DNA from 3 places in the Lentibacillus daqui genome. Region 1 is predicted to be linked to each of the others. Evidence: riboswitches for the same ligand, from Rfam matches in the RefSeq annotation. Region 1 holds a riboswitch; each other region holds the start of a gene.
The links. A riboswitch is a leader RNA that binds a small molecule or an ion and turns the genes downstream of it on or off. The one in region 1 is predicted to bind S-adenosylmethionine.

Region 2: it holds a riboswitch for S-adenosylmethionine, as region 1 does, so the genes downstream of both, O2S85_RS04955 (phosphoadenylyl-sulfate reductase) here and O2S85_RS08690 (M20 metallopeptidase family protein) in region 1, are expected to answer to the same signal.
Region 3: it holds a riboswitch for S-adenosylmethionine, as region 1 does, so the genes downstream of both, O2S85_RS13415 (methionine biosynthesis PLP-dependent protein) here and O2S85_RS08690 (M20 metallopeptidase family protein) in region 1, are expected to answer to the same signal.

What each region holds. Positions count from the first base shown of each region.
Region 1 covers NZ_CP114176.1:1,719,405-1,725,324, forward strand. The annotation lists gene O2S85_RS08680 (IS1182 family transposase) at 1-548, opposite strand, end outside; gene O2S85_RS08685 (DNA polymerase IV) at 758-2,005, shown strand; SAM riboswitch class I at 2,136-2,240, shown strand; gene O2S85_RS08690 (M20 metallopeptidase family protein) at 2,337-3,533, shown strand; gene O2S85_RS08695 (ABC transporter substrate-binding protein) at 3,562-5,169, shown strand; gene O2S85_RS08700 (ABC transporter substrate-binding protein) at 5,480-5,920, shown strand, end outside.
Region 2 covers NZ_CP114176.1:945,670-951,589, reverse strand. The annotation lists gene cysI (assimilatory sulfite reductase (NADPH) hemoprotein subunit) at 1-608, opposite strand, end outside; gene O2S85_RS04960 (assimilatory sulfite reductase (NADPH) flavoprotein subunit) at 649-2,487, opposite strand; gene O2S85_RS04955 (phosphoadenylyl-sulfate reductase) at 2,587-3,321, opposite strand; SAM riboswitch class I at 3,428-3,529, opposite strand; gene O2S85_RS04950 (IclR family transcriptional regulator) at 3,694-4,455, opposite strand; gene O2S85_RS04945 (CaiB/BaiF CoA transferase family protein) at 4,561-5,748, opposite strand; gene O2S85_RS04940 (acyl-CoA dehydrogenase family protein) at 5,890-5,920, opposite strand, start outside.
Region 3 covers NZ_CP114176.1:2,645,699-2,651,618, forward strand. The annotation lists gene O2S85_RS13400 (spore coat protein) at 372-884, shown strand; gene O2S85_RS13405 (3'-5' exonuclease) at 1,005-1,622, opposite strand; gene O2S85_RS13410 (hypothetical protein) at 1,674-1,880, opposite strand; SAM riboswitch class I at 1,991-2,104, shown strand; gene O2S85_RS13415 (methionine biosynthesis PLP-dependent protein) at 2,183-3,304, shown strand; gene O2S85_RS13420 (aliphatic sulfonate ABC transporter substrate-binding protein) at 3,490-4,491, opposite strand; gene O2S85_RS13425 (ABC transporter permease) at 4,551-5,312, opposite strand; gene O2S85_RS13430 (ABC transporter ATP-binding protein) at 5,296-5,920, opposite strand, start outside.

The DNA of each region.
Region 1 (5,920 bases):
GCCGGGATGATCTCCTTCTCCAACAGCTCATCATACAGTTGATTGGACTTTTCGATTAGCTTATCACTATATTTTTCAACGGATTTCCGCCACACAAAGGTGAACTTATTGGCGTTCGCTTCAATTTTTGTACCATCAATAAAAATGGCTTCCTCTTCAATCAATTCCTTTTCCACAAGCTGATTCCGGAACTGGACAAAGCATTCACGCAATAACTTTTCGCTGTGTGGATTAGAACGGAATCGATTGATCGTGCGATAGCTGGGTTCATGTCCTTGAGCCAACCACATCATGCGGATACTATCCTGTAATAAAGCTTCTATTTTACGACCAGAAAACACGGATTGCGTATACCCACACAAAATGACTTTCAACATCATGCGAGGATGGTACGCAGGACGGCCGGTTTGTCGTATAAAGTCATCGAAAACCTCTTCAGGAATACTCTCGACAAGATCATTGATCGCAAAAGCAATATCATTCTCTTTCAATTTAATTTCTAAATCTAGCGGCAAAACTACCTGATTCATGGTATAATGTTTAAACATAAGGACACCTCCATAAATTATTGTGTAGTTACTTTAATTTTATCAAAGGGTGTCCTTTTTGTTTACTAAAATAATGTCAAAAAAGGCGTGGGGCCTACACTTTTTTAGTGTAAGCTCCTACGCCTTAATTTTTATTTACTGGAGTTTTGTCCCAGCCTCTTCATATATGTTATAATGTTAGAAACAACAGTTCGCAAAGGGTGGATAACATGTCTCAATGGTATCCGAAAAACGGACGGGTAATTTTCCATATTGATATGAATTGTTTTTATGCATCAGTTGAAATGGCTTATAATCCTAAGCTAAAAGGGAAACCGCTGGCAATTGCCGGAAATCCTGAGGAACGAAAAGGAATTGTGGTAACCAGCAGTTACGAGGCCAGGGAAAAAGGGGTTAAAACAACGATGACATTGTGGCAGGCACGCAAACTATGTCCCAATTTGATTGTCATGAGACCTAATTTTGATCGATATCGAACCGCTTCAACGGAAATGTTTAAAATGCTTGCTGCAATCACCCCGTTCGTACAACCGGTCTCCATTGACGAAGGTTATATGGATATTACGGAATGCGAACAGCTTGGCGATCCGATTACGATTGCCGAAAAATTGCAGAAACAAATCAAAAACGAGCTGGATTTACCTTGCAGCATTGGCATTGCGCCAAATAAATTTTTGGCAAAAATGGCCTCCGATATGAAAAAGCCAATGGGGATTACCATTCTTCGTAAGCGTGATCTTCCTCAGAAGTTATGGCCACTTCCAGTTGGTGAAATGTATGGCGTTGGGGAAAAAACAGCCCGTAAATTAAACGCGATTGATGTCATAACCATTGGTGATTTGGCCCGTCATGATGTATACCAGCTTAAACAGGTTTTGGGAATTAATGGAGAACGATTACAAAACCGGGCTAATGGCGTGGATCCAAGACCGGTTGATCCAGATGCTGTTAATGAGTTTAAAAGCATTGGCAGTTCACAAACATTACCTGAAGATACGACCGATGAAACAGAAATCCGTAAACTGATGCACCAGCTTGCTGAAAATGTGGAACGCAGGATGAGACGAAAACAGGCAGCAGGAAGCAGTGTTCAAATCATGATTCGCTATCATGACCGCAAAACAATTACCAGAAGCAAAAAACTGCAAACATATATTGAGACAAAAGAGGATATTCTTCAAGCTGCCAATGAATTATTTCAAAAACACTGGAATTTGGAGCCAATCCGTTTGCTTGGTATAACGGTTCAGGATGTGGATGAGAAACAAAATATCGCCTACCAACTGGATTTATTCACGTATGAGCAGGAAGCGGAAAAGGAAAAGCTCAATAAGGCAATTGATGAATTAACCACAAAATACGGCAAAAACCCATTTAGGAAGTTGACGAATCTTGAAAAGGATGAACAACCACATACAAGTTTTCAAAAGGATTTTCTGGATGATTACAAGAGATAAGTGCTCACATCATTATGTATGGTGTGGGCTTTTTTGTGGGGATCAAGCATAAAATGTATGTGGGCTGCGTATTTTATGTTGACAATCCCTACCAGTATTGTTAACATTAAAATCAATCAACAATTAAAGATTCTTATCAAGAAAGGTGGAGGGACTGGCCCTGTGATACCTGGCAACAGACTGTGGCAGTACTGTGCTAATTCCTGTGAACGTGTATGTGTTCAGAAGATAAGAAGGAGCCATATGTGATTAAATGTGGTTTACCCTCTTCTTGTCTTAAAGGAAGAGGATTTTTTAGCTATTTAATCATAAAAAAAGGGGGAGAAGGAGCATGAACATTAAGGAGCAAAACAATATTCTTGAATCGATTTATTCAGAGCTGGATCAGAATTTGGAGGAAATTATCGGTTGGAGAAGGTATATGCACCAACACCCGGAACTTTCATTTCAAGAAGAAAACACTGCTAAATTTATTGAAGAAAAACTGATCGGATTCGGACTGAAGGTAAGGACAAACATTGGTGGTAATGGACTCATCGGCATTTTGGAAGGAAATCAACCCGGAAAAACAATTGCATTGCGCGCAGATTTCGATGCCTTGCCGATTGAAGATCAAAAGGATGTACCATATAAATCATTAAACCCTGGTGTCATGCATGCATGCGGTCATGATGGTCATACCGCTGCTTTATTGGGAACAGCTAAAACCCTCAGCAAGTATCGCCGGTATATAAATGGTACGATCATCTTCATTTTCCAACCTGCTGAAGAGCTGCCTCCCGGGGGAGCAAAATATATGATAGAAGAAAATGTACTAGATGGCGTAGACTACGTATTCGCTGCACATCTTGCATCTGACATTCCATTGGGGAAAATTGGTGTAGGGGCAGGATATAAAGCAGCTGCAGTCGACAAATTTGAAATTACAATTGAAGGAACTGGAGGCCATGGAGCAAGGCCACATCAATCCAATGATCCGATTGTTATTGGCAGTGATATTGTCAATGCCTTGCAAAAAATCGTCAGCCGGAGAGTCGATCCATTAAAATCGGCGGTCGTCACGCTTGGTGTGTTTCAGGCGGGAAATGCATTTAACGTTATCCCTGAAACTGCACGATTGGAAGGAACGGTACGTACATTTGATGAAAAAGTAAGAACGCAAGTGAGCGAGCAGATTTATTCAATTGTAAACGGCATTGCAGCCGGTTTTCAGGCAACAGCGAAAATAGATTATTTATTTGGTTATCCAGCATTGTATAACCATCAAACAGAAACGGAAACAGTCAAAAAGCTATTAAGTGAAACTTTTTTAGAGAGTTCGGTTGTTGATCTTGAAACAGGCATGGGTGCTGAAGATTTCTCCTACTTTCTATTAGAAAAACCAGGTACATACTTCCGGGTTGGTTCACGAAATGATGATGAAAGCACACATTTCCCACATCATCACCCGAATTTTGATATCGATGAGCGGGCGTTGTTGAATATTGAAAAGGCATTTACGAAAATTGTTTCTTATTATTTGTTTTAAATATGAGCGATGAACATGGGGGAGTGTGATGAAGGTTTACAAATCATTGCAAATCATATTACGTTTAATAATCTCATTAGTCATTATTGGTTTAATTGGCTGTTCAAAGGATAGTAACAGTCAGAATGCAGATAAAGAAACAGACGGTACCCCGGTTAAGGGAGGAGAGCTGAATGTGGCGATCGGATCTGAGCCGGATTCCCTTGACTGGATGTATATTTCTGCGACTGCCACAAGAGACATCGCTTGGAATATGTTTGAAACTCTATTTGCCTTAGATCAGGATTTTGGTGCAAAACCAATGATTGCAAAGGACTATAAGCTTAGTGATGACGAAAAGACCTATACTATTCAGTTGCGTAAAGGGGTGAAATTTCATAATGGCGCCACCGTGACAGCTGATGACGTTGTTGCCTCCATTGAACGTTGGGAAAAAGTATCCTCTGTCGGGAAGATTACTGGTAAATATATTAAGCGAGTAAAAGCGATTGATGCGTATACGGTTGAAATTAAATTAAAGGAAATTTACCATGCTTTTGTTTCCGATATGACTGCTCCAAAATCAGCCTTGATTGTCATACCTGAGGAAATTGCCAACGAAGCAGATGATAAGCCGCTTAAGCAGAACCAGCTTATTGGAACTGGCCCATATCAATTTGAAAAATGGGATAAAGGAAATGAAATTGTTTTAACCCGGTTTGATGATTACACAGCTCGTGAAGAAACAGATTGGAATGGTTTAACCGGAGAGAAAGTGGCTTACCTTGATAAACTTAATTTTCAAATTGTGAAAGACCCACAAGTAATGGTAAATGGATTAAAGACAGGAATATACGATTATGTTGAAAGCATTCCAGCCGATTTGTTTGATGTTATTGATGCTAATGCAGAATTAGACCCGGTTACCTACATGAATGGGTATAACATTATTTCAATGGATAAAACAGAGGCTCCGTTTGACGATATTAAGGCTCGTCAGGCGCTTCAATACGCATTGGATAAAAAGTCAATTGCTCAGGCTGCATACGGAAATGAACAATTTTATAGTTTTGATGGAGCATTATTTGATCCGGAACAAGGGGAACTTTATTCAGATAAAGGAATAGACAACTATTTAGCTTATGACAAGCAGAAAGCAAAAGAACTGCTTAATGAGTCAAATTATAATGGGAAGACGCTGACCATTTTATATTCCAATGACACAGCGGAGTATGAGAAGATTGCGCAAATTGCCAAACAACAAATGGAAGAAATAGGATTTAAGGTGAAGTTAGAACCTTATGAATGGGCGACCTATCTGGAAAAATGGATGGATCCATCGAATTGGGATTTAGTTGTTATTGGTTGGTCTACCCGGTTTTCTCCTAGTGAACTTGGTATGCTGGAGTTAAATGCGGCAAGAAGCGGCTGGTATACAAGCGAACGCTGGGAAGAATTAATAAATCAGTGGGGAACGGCCAAATCAACGGAAGAGAAACAAGAAATTTTAGGTGAAATGAATCAAACCATATATGATGAACTACCATTTATAAAAATTTCTAATGTGAAGCGGTTTGACGCCAAAAGTAATAAAGTTCGTCATTTGGAGAACTGGGTTGGACCTCGTTTTTGGAACACCTGGAAACAAATGGAGTAGAATGTAACGGAGGTCCCGTTTATAACGGGCTTCCGTTTTACATAACTACAAGATAATGACGAAATTTTAGTTCACGTATTAAATTTTAATACATAAGTTAAATGGTGGGATTACTTTTGTTTTTGAACCCTAATTGCGAACTCGTTACTGTATATTTTATCGATAAAAGACGCTTTTATACTGTGTGAAAAATATAAAGAGGTATTGGCTTAAAAGTACAGAAGAGAATAAGTACAGAAGAGAATAAAAAATTATAAGGATGATAGATAGTTTTATAGAATTACTGATAAGGTGTAAATGGGGGATTACCGTGAATATCAAAAAATATAATCATATTTTTATTGCAATATTAGGTCTGTTTCTAATGAGTGGTCTCATCGGCTGTAGTAAAGATGCCGCTTCAGACGGAAATACAGACTCCGCTAAGCAAAAACCAACAGAAGGCGGAACATTAAATGTCGCGATATCCGCCGATCCAGACACGATTGACTGGATGTATACAGGGGCCACAGTAACCCGGGATGTAGGCTGGCATATATTTGAAACACTGTTTGCACTAGATAAAGACTACAAACCTAGACCAATGATTGCGGAGGATTATGAAATAAGTGATGACCAAAAAACCTATACAATCAATATTCGTAAAGATGTGAACTTTCACGATGGTTCTGCTGTTACCGCGGATGATGTGGTTGCATCGATTGACCGATGGAGAAAGGTATCTTCTGTTGGAACTATCGCCAGCGAATAC
Region 2 (5,920 bases), 770 kb from region 1:
TCCTCTTGCTCTTTGGTATCAACCACTTTCATCTTATCCAGCCAAATCTCGTGGTAAGCGTTTGTTTTTGGTGACAAGTGTTCACTGATTTGTTGGGAAAGCTCGTAAACTTCTTTATGAACTGCAGATTGATACGGATTCGGGTTACACATGACATTCCGGTTAACGTCACCACAAGCAGCCAAGGTATTCATCAATGCCTCATTCACTTCTTTGATCGTCTGCTTTAGGTTCCATTTTAGAATCCCATGCATTTGAAATGATTGCCTTGTCGTTAATTTCAAAGTGTCATCCGCATATTTGGTTGCTAAATCGTCCATAACCAGCCACTGTTCAGGCGTTGCGACACCACCTGGGGCTCGCACACGTAACATGAATTGGTAAGCCGGTTCCAGTTTTTTACGACGTCGTTCATCCCGAATATCCCGGTCATCCTGCTGGTAGCTTCCATGAAACTTTAACAGCTTCGTATCGTCATCCGATATAGCCCCTGTGATTCGATCCGCCAATCCTTGTTGAATCGTCCCCCGTAAATAGTTACTTTCATCCTTTATTCGTTCCAGATCACTCGGTGGCCCATCCTGTTTAAATGAATCATACGCTGCCATCGTCAAGCTCCTTCCCTTTTTGTCTTCTATTTCTTGCTCACTAATAGACATCCCGTTGATACCGTTTCTGCTGTCGCATTTCTTTCAAGTACTGTTCGGCTTCCTCATGCGTCATACCAGCTTCTTGTTCCACAATAGTGATTAGCGTTTGGTGAACATCCTTTGCCATTCGCTTTTCATCACCGCAGACATAAACGTGGGCACCTTCCTCGAGCCATTGATAAAGATCCCGGCTATTTTCCAGCATCATGTTTTGCACATATACTTTTTCCTTGGAATCACGTGAAAATGCGACATCCAATCGGGTTAGGTAACCTTCCTTCAACCAGTTTTGCCATTCGACTTGATAAAGGAAGTCACTAGTAAAATGTTGATCGCCAAAGAATAACCACGTTTTCCCTTTTGCTTCTAACTCTTCTCGTTCTTCCATAAAAGCCCGGTAAGGCGCGACTCCCGTACCAGGTCCAACCATAATCACGGGAACATCTGGATCGGCAGGAAGCTTAAAATTCGGATTATGCTGAATATAAACCGGTAATCGATCACCAGGTTCCAATCGTTCAGCCGTCTGAAGCGAACAGACACCAGCTCGATCGCGATTATGGGCATGATAGCGAACCGTTCCAATCGTTAAGTGAACTTCATCCGGATTTGCTTTATGGCTGCTTGTAATCGAATAAAGTCTTGGTGGTATCTTTCTAAGAATCTGTACAAATTCGCCTGGTGTCAGCTCCCGTGTTGGCGGAAAGTCATTGATCAAATCAAGCAAATCCCTGCCAACAAGATAATCTTTCAACGTTTCCTCCTGCCCTGGTGCAACTAAATCCACCAACTTATCATTTCGGAAAATCTCCGCCGCTTTTTGCATGAGTGGTTTTGTCAGACAGGTAATTTCCAGGTTTTTATGCAATGCATCATAAATCGAACGAATATCACCTTTTTTATTTACCGGTACAGTTTCTTCAGGATCCCAGTTCATCTCGTGGATCAGTTGATTTACCAGAATTGGATCGTTTTCCGGGATGATCCCTACACTATCACCCGGTTCAAAGGAAAAATTAGACCCCTCCAGTGATAATTCCAGATGACGCGTTTCTTTATTTGATCCGCGACCATTCAAATTGAGATTTTCCAAGATTTCTGCCTGAAATGGATTAGTTCTGGAATAGGTTGGCAGATCATGTTCTTGTGTTTGACTCCCCACCTGTTGGGTATGTGCATCGTCCGATTGCGGAACGGCTTTTTTCGCTTCACACACTTTTTCTAATACACCGTTTATCCATTCTTCTGCGGGTTCATCAAAATCAACATCACAATCAACCCGTGGATGAAGTCTTTCCCCACCTAACTCCTCCAACCGTTTATCAAAATCTTTCCCTGTTTGACAGAAAAACTCATAGGACTGATCCCCCAAGGAAAGTACCGAAAAACGCAAATCCTTTAGTTTCGGTGCTTTTCTGCTAAACAAATATTCGTAAAAGGAAACGGCATTATCTGGAGGATCTCCTTCTCCATGCGTGGCTGTCACAATCAGCAAGTCTTGCACATTCTTCAACTTTTTTACTTTAAAGTCATCCAGGGCCGAGCAGGTTACCTTAAAACCCTGCCCCTCTATTTTTTTAGTTAGCTCCTCTGCCAACGTCTGCCCATTACCGGTCTCGGATCCGAATAAAATGGTTACTTCTCTTAAAGCGGGTTGGTCGATATTGGTTGGTGCTTGCTCCTGATTTGGCACCGTCAACCCGTTTTGTACTGTCAGGGAAGCTGCCAAATATCCGCTCAGCCAAACTTTTTGCGTCTCTGTCAAGGTTGGAAGCAGACGTTGCAAAATATCGGTTTGTTCTTGACTAAATGGGCTATTGTTTACTTGTAATTCCAAAACAAATTCACCTCACAATAAACATAATTATATTTATTAAATATATCGCTTTACTAAGGTTTAAAACAAACAGTGTCATTAGCCATTATATCAATAAGGTTACTGTCCGTTACTGCCTGGCAAATGCAATCCACACTCTGTTTTATTAAATCCTTGCCATCTGCCTGCTCTGGGATCATCAGAATCCGTTACTCGTGACGTACAAGGAATACAACCAATGCTTGGATATCCCTGATCATGTAGTTCATTATATGGCAAATCATTGTTTTTGATATACGCCCATACATCATCCCACGTCCAATGAATAAGCGGGCAAATCTTAATTGACTTGAAACGTTGATCCTTATTCACAAAATCAGTATGTTTACGACTTGCCGACTGCTCCCTGCGAAGACCGGAAATCCATGCAGGAGCGCCTTGTAAAACATCTTCCAGTGGTTTTATTTTCCGAATGAAACAACATTGATCCGGATTTCGTGTCCATAAGGCAGAACCATACTCCGCCGCTTGTTCTTCCAACGTTAGCTCTGGCTTTTTTAATTCAATGCGAAGATCGGGATATTTACCTTTTACCTTATCAATCAAATCATAGGTTTCTTGAAAATGAATCCCTGTATCTAAAAAAACAACGCTTGCATCTTGTTTCACCTTTGAAATTAAATCAATTAATACAATCCCCTCAGCACCAAAGCTACAAGCATAAACAACACCATCTCCGTATGAATCGTAAGCCCATTGTAAGATTGGAGATGCCCCTTGTGTCTCGTCAACCGGGTGAAAATCTTTAAAAGGGTCACCAGGAAAATTGTCGTACGTAATCGGGGACTTTTCCATTTATCATCCCTCCATAATAATTTGAGGTGAAAGTCGTGTATATAACCAGCCCCCCTCCAGCTTTGGAAGAAGAAGGGGGCAGAACTTAAATCCTAACCTAGCTCCCTTCTTATCTTTCAGACTATGTCTGCAGGATTTGGCACAGTGTTTCATACAACCTGTTGCCGAAGCTTCACCGGGCCTTTCCCTCCACCTCTCATGATAAGAAAACTTAAAATCAAACTAACTTTATAGGAATTGTATATTATTGAAAAAATGATGTCAATACTTATTTGAAAAATGGGCTTTAGGACACATAAATGTTTCTTTTTCCAATCTCTGTTCTGTAAAAAATAATGGGGCAGGAAATCCGATCCCCTGTCCCATCTATACTTAGTCTTGCTTGTATCCTAAAACATAAGAAATCTTAGCCGCCCCTTCCATCACTTTTTTTGCTACTTTGTACTTTTGCTTTTCATCATAATGATTTAAAGGAATAACACAAGTAATACAACCAATCACCTTTTGTGTCGAATCAAAAATTGGAGCGGCAGTACCTGATGCACCCGCCAATCGCTCACCTAAAGTAATCATATAGCCTTGTTCGCGTATTAGCTTTATTTCATCACAAATTTGTTCCTGTTCATCAATGTCAACCGCCTCTTTTTCAAAAATCCTCTGAATTTCATCATCATCCAAGTGAGCCAATACGACCTTTCCGCTTGCCGCAATATGGATAGATTGCAACACACCGATTTCCAGAACATATTGCAAAGGATTTTGGCTGTGTACGCCCTCAACAAAGGAAATCTTCCTATGCTGTGGATGATATAGTCCTAAATAGACAGATTCAGTAATCGTGGATGAAATTTCCTCCATGAATGTTCTGGCAACCTGTTTGATTTCTACTTGTGACGATATAATGGAAGCCATTCGAACGAGTTCGGGCCCAATGGTGTATTTTCCGGTTTGGGCGGATATACCTAATATGTTTTCATCTCTTAACGTTTTTAGATTACGATGCAAGGAGCTTACCGGTATTTCCAGATAACGTGCCAGTTCGTTTACTCCCCAGTCTGATTTTTCATCGGTAAATGCTCTGATGATTGCAAAAGCTTTGGAAATGACATTTGGATTAAAACGTGAATTCACCATATCGTACTCCCCCCCCATATTAATAAATATTATGGGCTAGAAAAAAGGAACTTTCAACCAAATAGTCGTAGTGAACTGACCTGCATCTACTGGCCTCCTTTACCCCTAAATAGCCCCTTCTTCTTTTAATTGATCTATATCTTCTTTGGAAAGACTCATCTCTTGCTGCAAAAATAGTTCAGTGTGTTCTCCCAAAAGTGGGGGATGTTTTTTAATCGAAATTGGCGTTTTAGAAAAAATGACTGGATTTCGCACTAATTTCACCTTACCCAAAGTAGGGTGTGGTATTTCTTCAACCATTTTTCTTGATTGAACTTGCGGATGTTCAAACACCTCTTTTACATTATTGACCGGACCCGAAGGCACTCCTTTTTCCGAAAGTAGTGTAAACCATTCATTTGCATCTTTCCAAACCATTATTTTTTGTATCTTGTCTGTTAATTCTTCCCGATTTTGAATGCGTTTGGCATTTGTTTTAAATTTAGCCTCTTTACTCCATGAAGGCATGCCAAGTATTTCGGAAAACTTCTGAAACTGCCGATCATTCCCGCAGGCCACCATGAGAGGTTTATCCTTGCATTGAAATACCTGATAGGGAACAATATTGTTATGATTGTTCCCTACTCTTTTGGAAACATTCCCCTTCATTAAATAACTACTCGCGACATTTGCTAGAGAGCTAACTTGCACATCCAATAAAGAAATGTCAATCTGTTGACCTTCACCGGTTAAATCTCTAATCCTTATTGCTGAAAGAATACTAATTACTGTATATAATGAGCTCATAATGTCTACTACTGGCAGCCCGACACGTGTTGCTTCTCCATCTGGTTGACCAGTTACATCCATTAAACCGCCAACCGCCTGCAAAACCGGGTCAAAACCAGGTTCTTTAGCAAAAGGACCTGTTTGACCGTATCCAGTGACTGAGCACATAATTATTTTTGGATTGACCTTTTCCAAAGCAGAATACGCTAATCCTAAACGCTCCATCGTACCTGTTTTAAAATTTTCTATTACCACATCAGCATTTTTGACAAGATCTAAAAAAAGTTTTTTTCCCGACGCCTTTTTTAAATTCAATGTAATCGCTCGCTTATTACGGTTTGCCGATAGATAGTATGTACTTTCATTATCAACAAAAGGCCACCAATCACGAATACTATCGGTACCTCCTGGCGCTTCCACGCGAATCACATCGGCTCCTAGATCACCCAGTATCATCGATCCAGCCGGTCCCGCAAAAACCCTCGACAAATCAAGAACCCTTATATCCTCCAACGCTTGCTTCATTGTAAATTCCTCCTTATCTGATTGGGACAGCATATATCTAATGGAATAGTTCAGTTCGACGTTGTCTCTCCCCCTGTCCCACCACACACTCCATGTAAACGTTTTGGCAACAAAGGAAACATTTCTTGTCCACGTCCGACTCTATTGCAAATCACTCGCTAAATGAAACCGC
Region 3 (5,920 bases), 930 kb from region 1:
GGTGCAAGCGTCCGGTTAGCGGCGTACAAACTGGAAGGGTTCTGACGAGATAAAGGAAACATGCCCCTGCAAAAGGGGTATGCCGACGTTGGCCGCAAAGGCCGTTCTTAGTCGGCCTTCCTTTAACTTACGAACCGATGTTGACTTATCGTAGGAAGAAACCTGAAGTTTGCTAGCCGCTGGGCGCTGGAGCCGGACGGGGCCTATTCTGGCATAAGCAGAACAGAGCCTGAATTTTTGTTCTGCTTAATTTCTAAATTACAGCAAAGTTTCTAAATCGGATATTCGCCCAAAATCCTGGTTTCCTGTACCGTCCCGGGTTTAAATGAATATAGTGACATTGACTAGTTTAAAGGGAGGAACATAAATCAATGGAATCATCAGAGCGCAATCGGCCAAAGCATCTCGCTTGGCATGAAACACTGGAAGTACATGAACTTGTTGCCTTTCAATCAATTGGGTTAATGAAATTGAAACATGCGATAGGAGAAGTAAGTGATGACATGCTGCGGAATCTTTATCTGCAATGCATTAAGGATATGGAAAATAACTTGAAGGAACTGACTCAATTTTATTCCTTGGCACCTTGTGAAACAGAGGAAGATGAAGAGGATTTTCGCAATCTTGGGGACGGTTTTTATGCTGGCGACCTATTAGTATTAACAAAAAGTTGTGTCAAGAATTATGGTGCCTCCATCACTGAAATAGCTACCCCTGTGTTACGAGATACATTAAATAAACATTTGCAAAAAGCGATTGAAACACACGGGAATGTCTTTGCCTATATGTTTGAGAGGGGTGAATATCCGGCATATGATTTGAAAAAACTGTTGCAGAATGATTTAAAGAATGCAAATAAAGCCTTGAAAATGGAATATAAATAGCTCTTCCGGATAACAGCAAAAGCTGGCGAATCAACCCATTTTTAAAAGTGTGATGTGATAAGACCTATGTCGAATATACGATAAAAACGGTCCAGCATGGGTGACGGACCGTTTTCCTATTTACATATGTGAGAAATTAATTCGTCTTGGTTGTTTGGATCGTTTCATCCTCGGTGTCTTATACCCATGCTCAAAAATCCGGCCTTTTTCCATTTTACAGTGGGCAAGTAGTGAGTCCAGCAGACCACCATGCTGATCAACTGCCTGTTGAAAAATTTTTGCCGCGACCCGAGCATCCTCCAAAGCGTGGTGATGTTCAAACGTAATCCCGTGATGAACAGCGACTGTATTCAATTTATGATTCATTAGTTCCGGCCATACCCTTCTGGAAATATTTGCAGTACATAAATAATCCATTGACGGATATGGCATGTTAAAGTAATCCAGCGTATTACGGATTACGCTCATATCAAAACTGGCATTATGGGCGATCACCAGATGATCAGTAAGGTATTCGTTTAGAGTTGGCCAAATTTCCGCAAATGTTGGCTGGTTTTCAACATCACGACTTGTAATTCCATGTACTTCAATATTGAATGAATTAAATTGCATCAACGGATTGATTAACGTATAGTATTCATCGATAATCTCATGTTCATTGGCAACCACAATCCCAACCGCGCACGGACTATGCCGTTTCGCATTCGCCGTTTCAAAATCAATCGACGTAAATATCATATGTACCTCCCCTTTGCCTTCATCATATCACAAAACCCTAAGAGTGCGCGTCTAACTTTGCTCACTTATCTGGCTAATTGCGGTGTGGAAAGCTTTCCCTGCATGAACTCTCAATAAGGATCCCAAATGTAGTTTCATTTTATCGGCGGTTTTGATATCGGCGATTTTCACTAATTTTATGGCGGATTGGTGAAATTCATCGGTGATTCCCAAAATTTTCAGGAATGGTATCAATGCTGAAACAAACTTGCCCAACATCGATAGCTATCCCTTTGCACTTTTTCAGCGTAGTTTTATTGTCTGTCTTGCTTGACTTTTCAACCGGAAAATTGTATTGTATGGATTAATATTTAAAATTATATAATTGTTTCTTATCCAGAGAGGTGGAGGGACTGGCCCTTGGAAACCTCGGCAACAGACTTGCGGAATTACAATCCCAGGTACTGTGCCAATTCCAGAAGCGTGATGCTTGAAGATAAGAAGAGTGCCAACGATAATGCAACAGTCTCTTCTTATCTTTAAGTAGAGACTGTTTTTATTCTTTACCAGGAGATGATGAGATGACTAAGAGAAGTATTGAAACAAGATTAGCACAACTGGGAAACAACAGTGATGCGTCTACAGGGGCTATTAATCCGCCTATTTATCTGTCAACCGCCTATAAACATCGGGGGCTTAACCAGTCAACCGGGTATGATTACACCCGGACAAAAAATCCGACCCGCTATCTATTGGAAGAAGGTATCGCCAATCTGGAAGCGGGTGATCAGGGGTATGCCTGTAGTTCCGGAATGGCAGCAATTCAGCTAGTGTTTTCGCTGTTTCATTCCGGTGATGAACTCATTGCAACTGAAGATATCTATGGCGGTACATACCGGCTGCTCGATCATTATGCCGATCACTATCAGATTCAGACGTCTTATAGTGATTTTACCGACCTGGGCCAAACCGAGAGTCTCATCACGAACAACACGAAGGCGATTTTAATTGAAACACCGACCAATCCATTGATGCAGGAAGTTGATATCAAACAGATTGCCAAGCTAGCGAAAAAGCATCAGCTATTATTAATTGTGGACAATACATTTCTCACCCCGTACTTACAACGCCCATTGGAGCTGGGGGCAGATATTGTGATTCATAGTGCGACCAAATATATCGGCGGGCATAATGATGTGTTGGCCGGATTGGTGGCAGCAAAGGGTAACGAGCTTTGTGAACAATTAGCAACCATTCACAATGCCTCAGGGGCGGTGCTTTCCCCATTTGATTCATGGTTATTAATACGCGGGTTAAAAACTCTTTCGCTAAGGATGGAAAAACATCAGCAAAATGCCAGGGACATTGCTCATTTTTTACGCGAACAGGATGAAGTAGTGGATGTGCTTTACCCTGGTAAAGGTGGTATGCTATCGTTCCGTCTCCAACAAAGTGACTGGGTGGATCCTTTTTTACAGCAATTACAATTAATCACATTTGCCGAAAGTCTAGGAGGTGTGGAAAGTTTTATTACCTATCCGGCAACACAAACCCATGCCGACATACCGATTGAAGAGCGGGTGAAGCGAGGTGTAGACGATCGGTTATTACGTTTCTCTGTTGGGATTGAACAGGCAGATGACTTAAAGCAGGATTTAAAACAAGCATTATCCGCTTTAGTCAAAGAACCGCAACTTGGATAAAGAGAAATTTCTTTCGGTTCTGGTTTTCTCTTAAAATAGGACAGACGGATCCTATCATCAGTTAATACAGAATAAAATTAACAGCCTGCAAACATTGGGTGCAGGCTGTTTTTATATTGGCGTTTATCCAGTCAGGCAAGCAAACATTAGACTGGCGGTAGTTATTTTTTTAATAATCTCACGCTTTACTCTTCAATAAAACTCTTGTCAACGAAGGCACTAAAATCCGGTTGTTCCTTAAGAAACTGCAAATCGAAGGAAGAATCCCCAAATTCCTGAATCGTATCTTCATCAACGTCATACACGAAATTCGTGCGTTTCCAGGCGCTTTCCATCACATCACGTTCCATTTTTTGTCCGGTAATGTCATCAATACTTTGAATGGTTATATCAATCGCTTCGTCCTGATGCTCATTAATATAATCAATAGAAGCTTTATGGGCATCAACCATTTTTTGTACCAATTCCGGATTTTCTTCTTTCAATTCAGAACTAGTTACAAACACTGCGGCCGGTAATGTTTCTCCAAACGATACTTCATCGAAATCAAGTAGAACATTTGCCTCTTCCTTCAGTTCCAACATTGATCCCCATGGTTCCGGAGCTGCGGCAATGTCAACTTCCCCTTTCTCAAACATCGTCGTATATTGGGCTGGTTTGCCAGTAACATGTTTCATCTGGCCGCCAGTTCGGTTTGAGGTAATCCCCGCTTCCTTCATATAGGTTTCATACTGGACATCATGTGTACAACCTATACCCGGAGTAATAAATGTAGCGTCCTTAATATCATCTACGGTCTTGATGCCACTGTCTTTTCGGGATAAAACGACGGTTCCACCAGTCGATGAACCTGCAACTACCTCGACGTCCACTCCGGAAATGTAATTATTCATTGCCGGTCCCGGTCCAACAAGCCCGCCTTGGATTTCCCCGGCTGCCAGTGCGGTCATAAATTCTCCACCATCCGGAAATGTCTGGTATTCTACATCCACATCATCACCAAGTTGTTTTTCATATAGCTGTTTTTCAATAGCAACCATTGCCGGTGCGTGATTTAAGTTTGGAAAATAACCGATGACAATTTTCTGTTTATCACCAGAAGATCCAGATGCAGAGGAATTGCCGCCGCATGCACTTAATAACAATAAAAACGCCCCAATGACGAAAACAGTTAACGTCTTTCTCATTTAAAGTCCCCTCTCTTTGTGTGGTTATCATGTTTTTTCGATGTTCATCCTAAAATCTATTATGCTGCTTTTTCCAACCCCCATCGTTTTAGTACTTTGTTTTCAATCCGCTGAAATAGCAGCTGATCCGCTACTGAGCCAATGATGCCAATAATAATGATAATACCAATAACCAAACTCATATTATTGAAATCAGATGCGTAGGAAAGGGTATATCCCAATCCGGGACCAGTACTTAATAGTTCGGCTGCCATTAATGCCCGCCAGCTGAATGCCCAGGCCAGGCGAACACCGGTTACGGCATGCGGGATCGATGCTGGTACAACAACTTTTAAAAATAAATCGAAGCCACTTGATCCCATCGTTCGTGCTGCTTGTAAATAGATGGGCGATACGTTTTTTACACCAGTTCGCATATTCATCGTCATCACAAAGGTTCCACCAATAACAACGACAAAAATAATCGATGTCTCCCCAAAGCCAAACCAGATAATCGCAAGCGGTACCCAGACAATACTAGGAACACTTTGGAGCGCCAAAATCATCGTGCCTAGGGTTTCATCTGCTGTTCTCACTGTTGCAAGCAGGAATCCAAGCCCGGCGCCGATTAGAATCGAGATGATCAGGCCGATGAATAAATGCCGAAAACTTGCCAATAAATCATAGACAAGCGTCATATCTAGTAATCCTGAATAGATAGCATTGAATACAGAAAGCGGACTTGGTATCATCGATTCAGGCCAAATGCCAAGAAGGACAATTCCCTGCCAAATGAAAAGGAGTAGAACAAAAAAGATGATTCGTTTAAAAACTACCGGCATAATCAAGTTCCTCCCGTATGACCTGGTCAATTTCAGTCTTCAAAATCCTCATGATTTTCTTTTCCCATTTCGCCATATCCTCCTGTCGTCTCGGGCGGTCAAGCTTGATCTGAAAGTCTTCAATCATCCTTCCCGGTCTTGCTCCCATCACCAGCACCCGGTCAGACAGTTTAATCGCTTCCCGGATACTATGGGTCACAAAAATAACCGTTTTTTTCGTTTCCAGCCAAATTTTTTCGACCTCGTCTTGCAAGACACTTCTCGTTTGCTCATCCAATGCAGCGAACGGTTCATCCATTAACAAAATTTGCGGATTCATGGCCAATACTCTGGCAATCGCCACACGCTGCTGCATTCCGCCAGAAAGTTCGTGTGGATAATGATCGGGAAATTTGCTGAGCTGTACCATTTGCAAATATTTATTCGCGATTTGCGATTGCTCCTGTTTAGCGAATTTTTTTCGTAACGGGAACATGACATTCTCTTTGACACTTAGCCAGGGAAATAAAGCTGCCTCCTGAAACACCATCCCCCGATTCGGATCTGGTCCAATAATATTGTTCTTATCCAGGAAAATCGACCCTGATGTAGGTGTTTGCAGTCCGGCG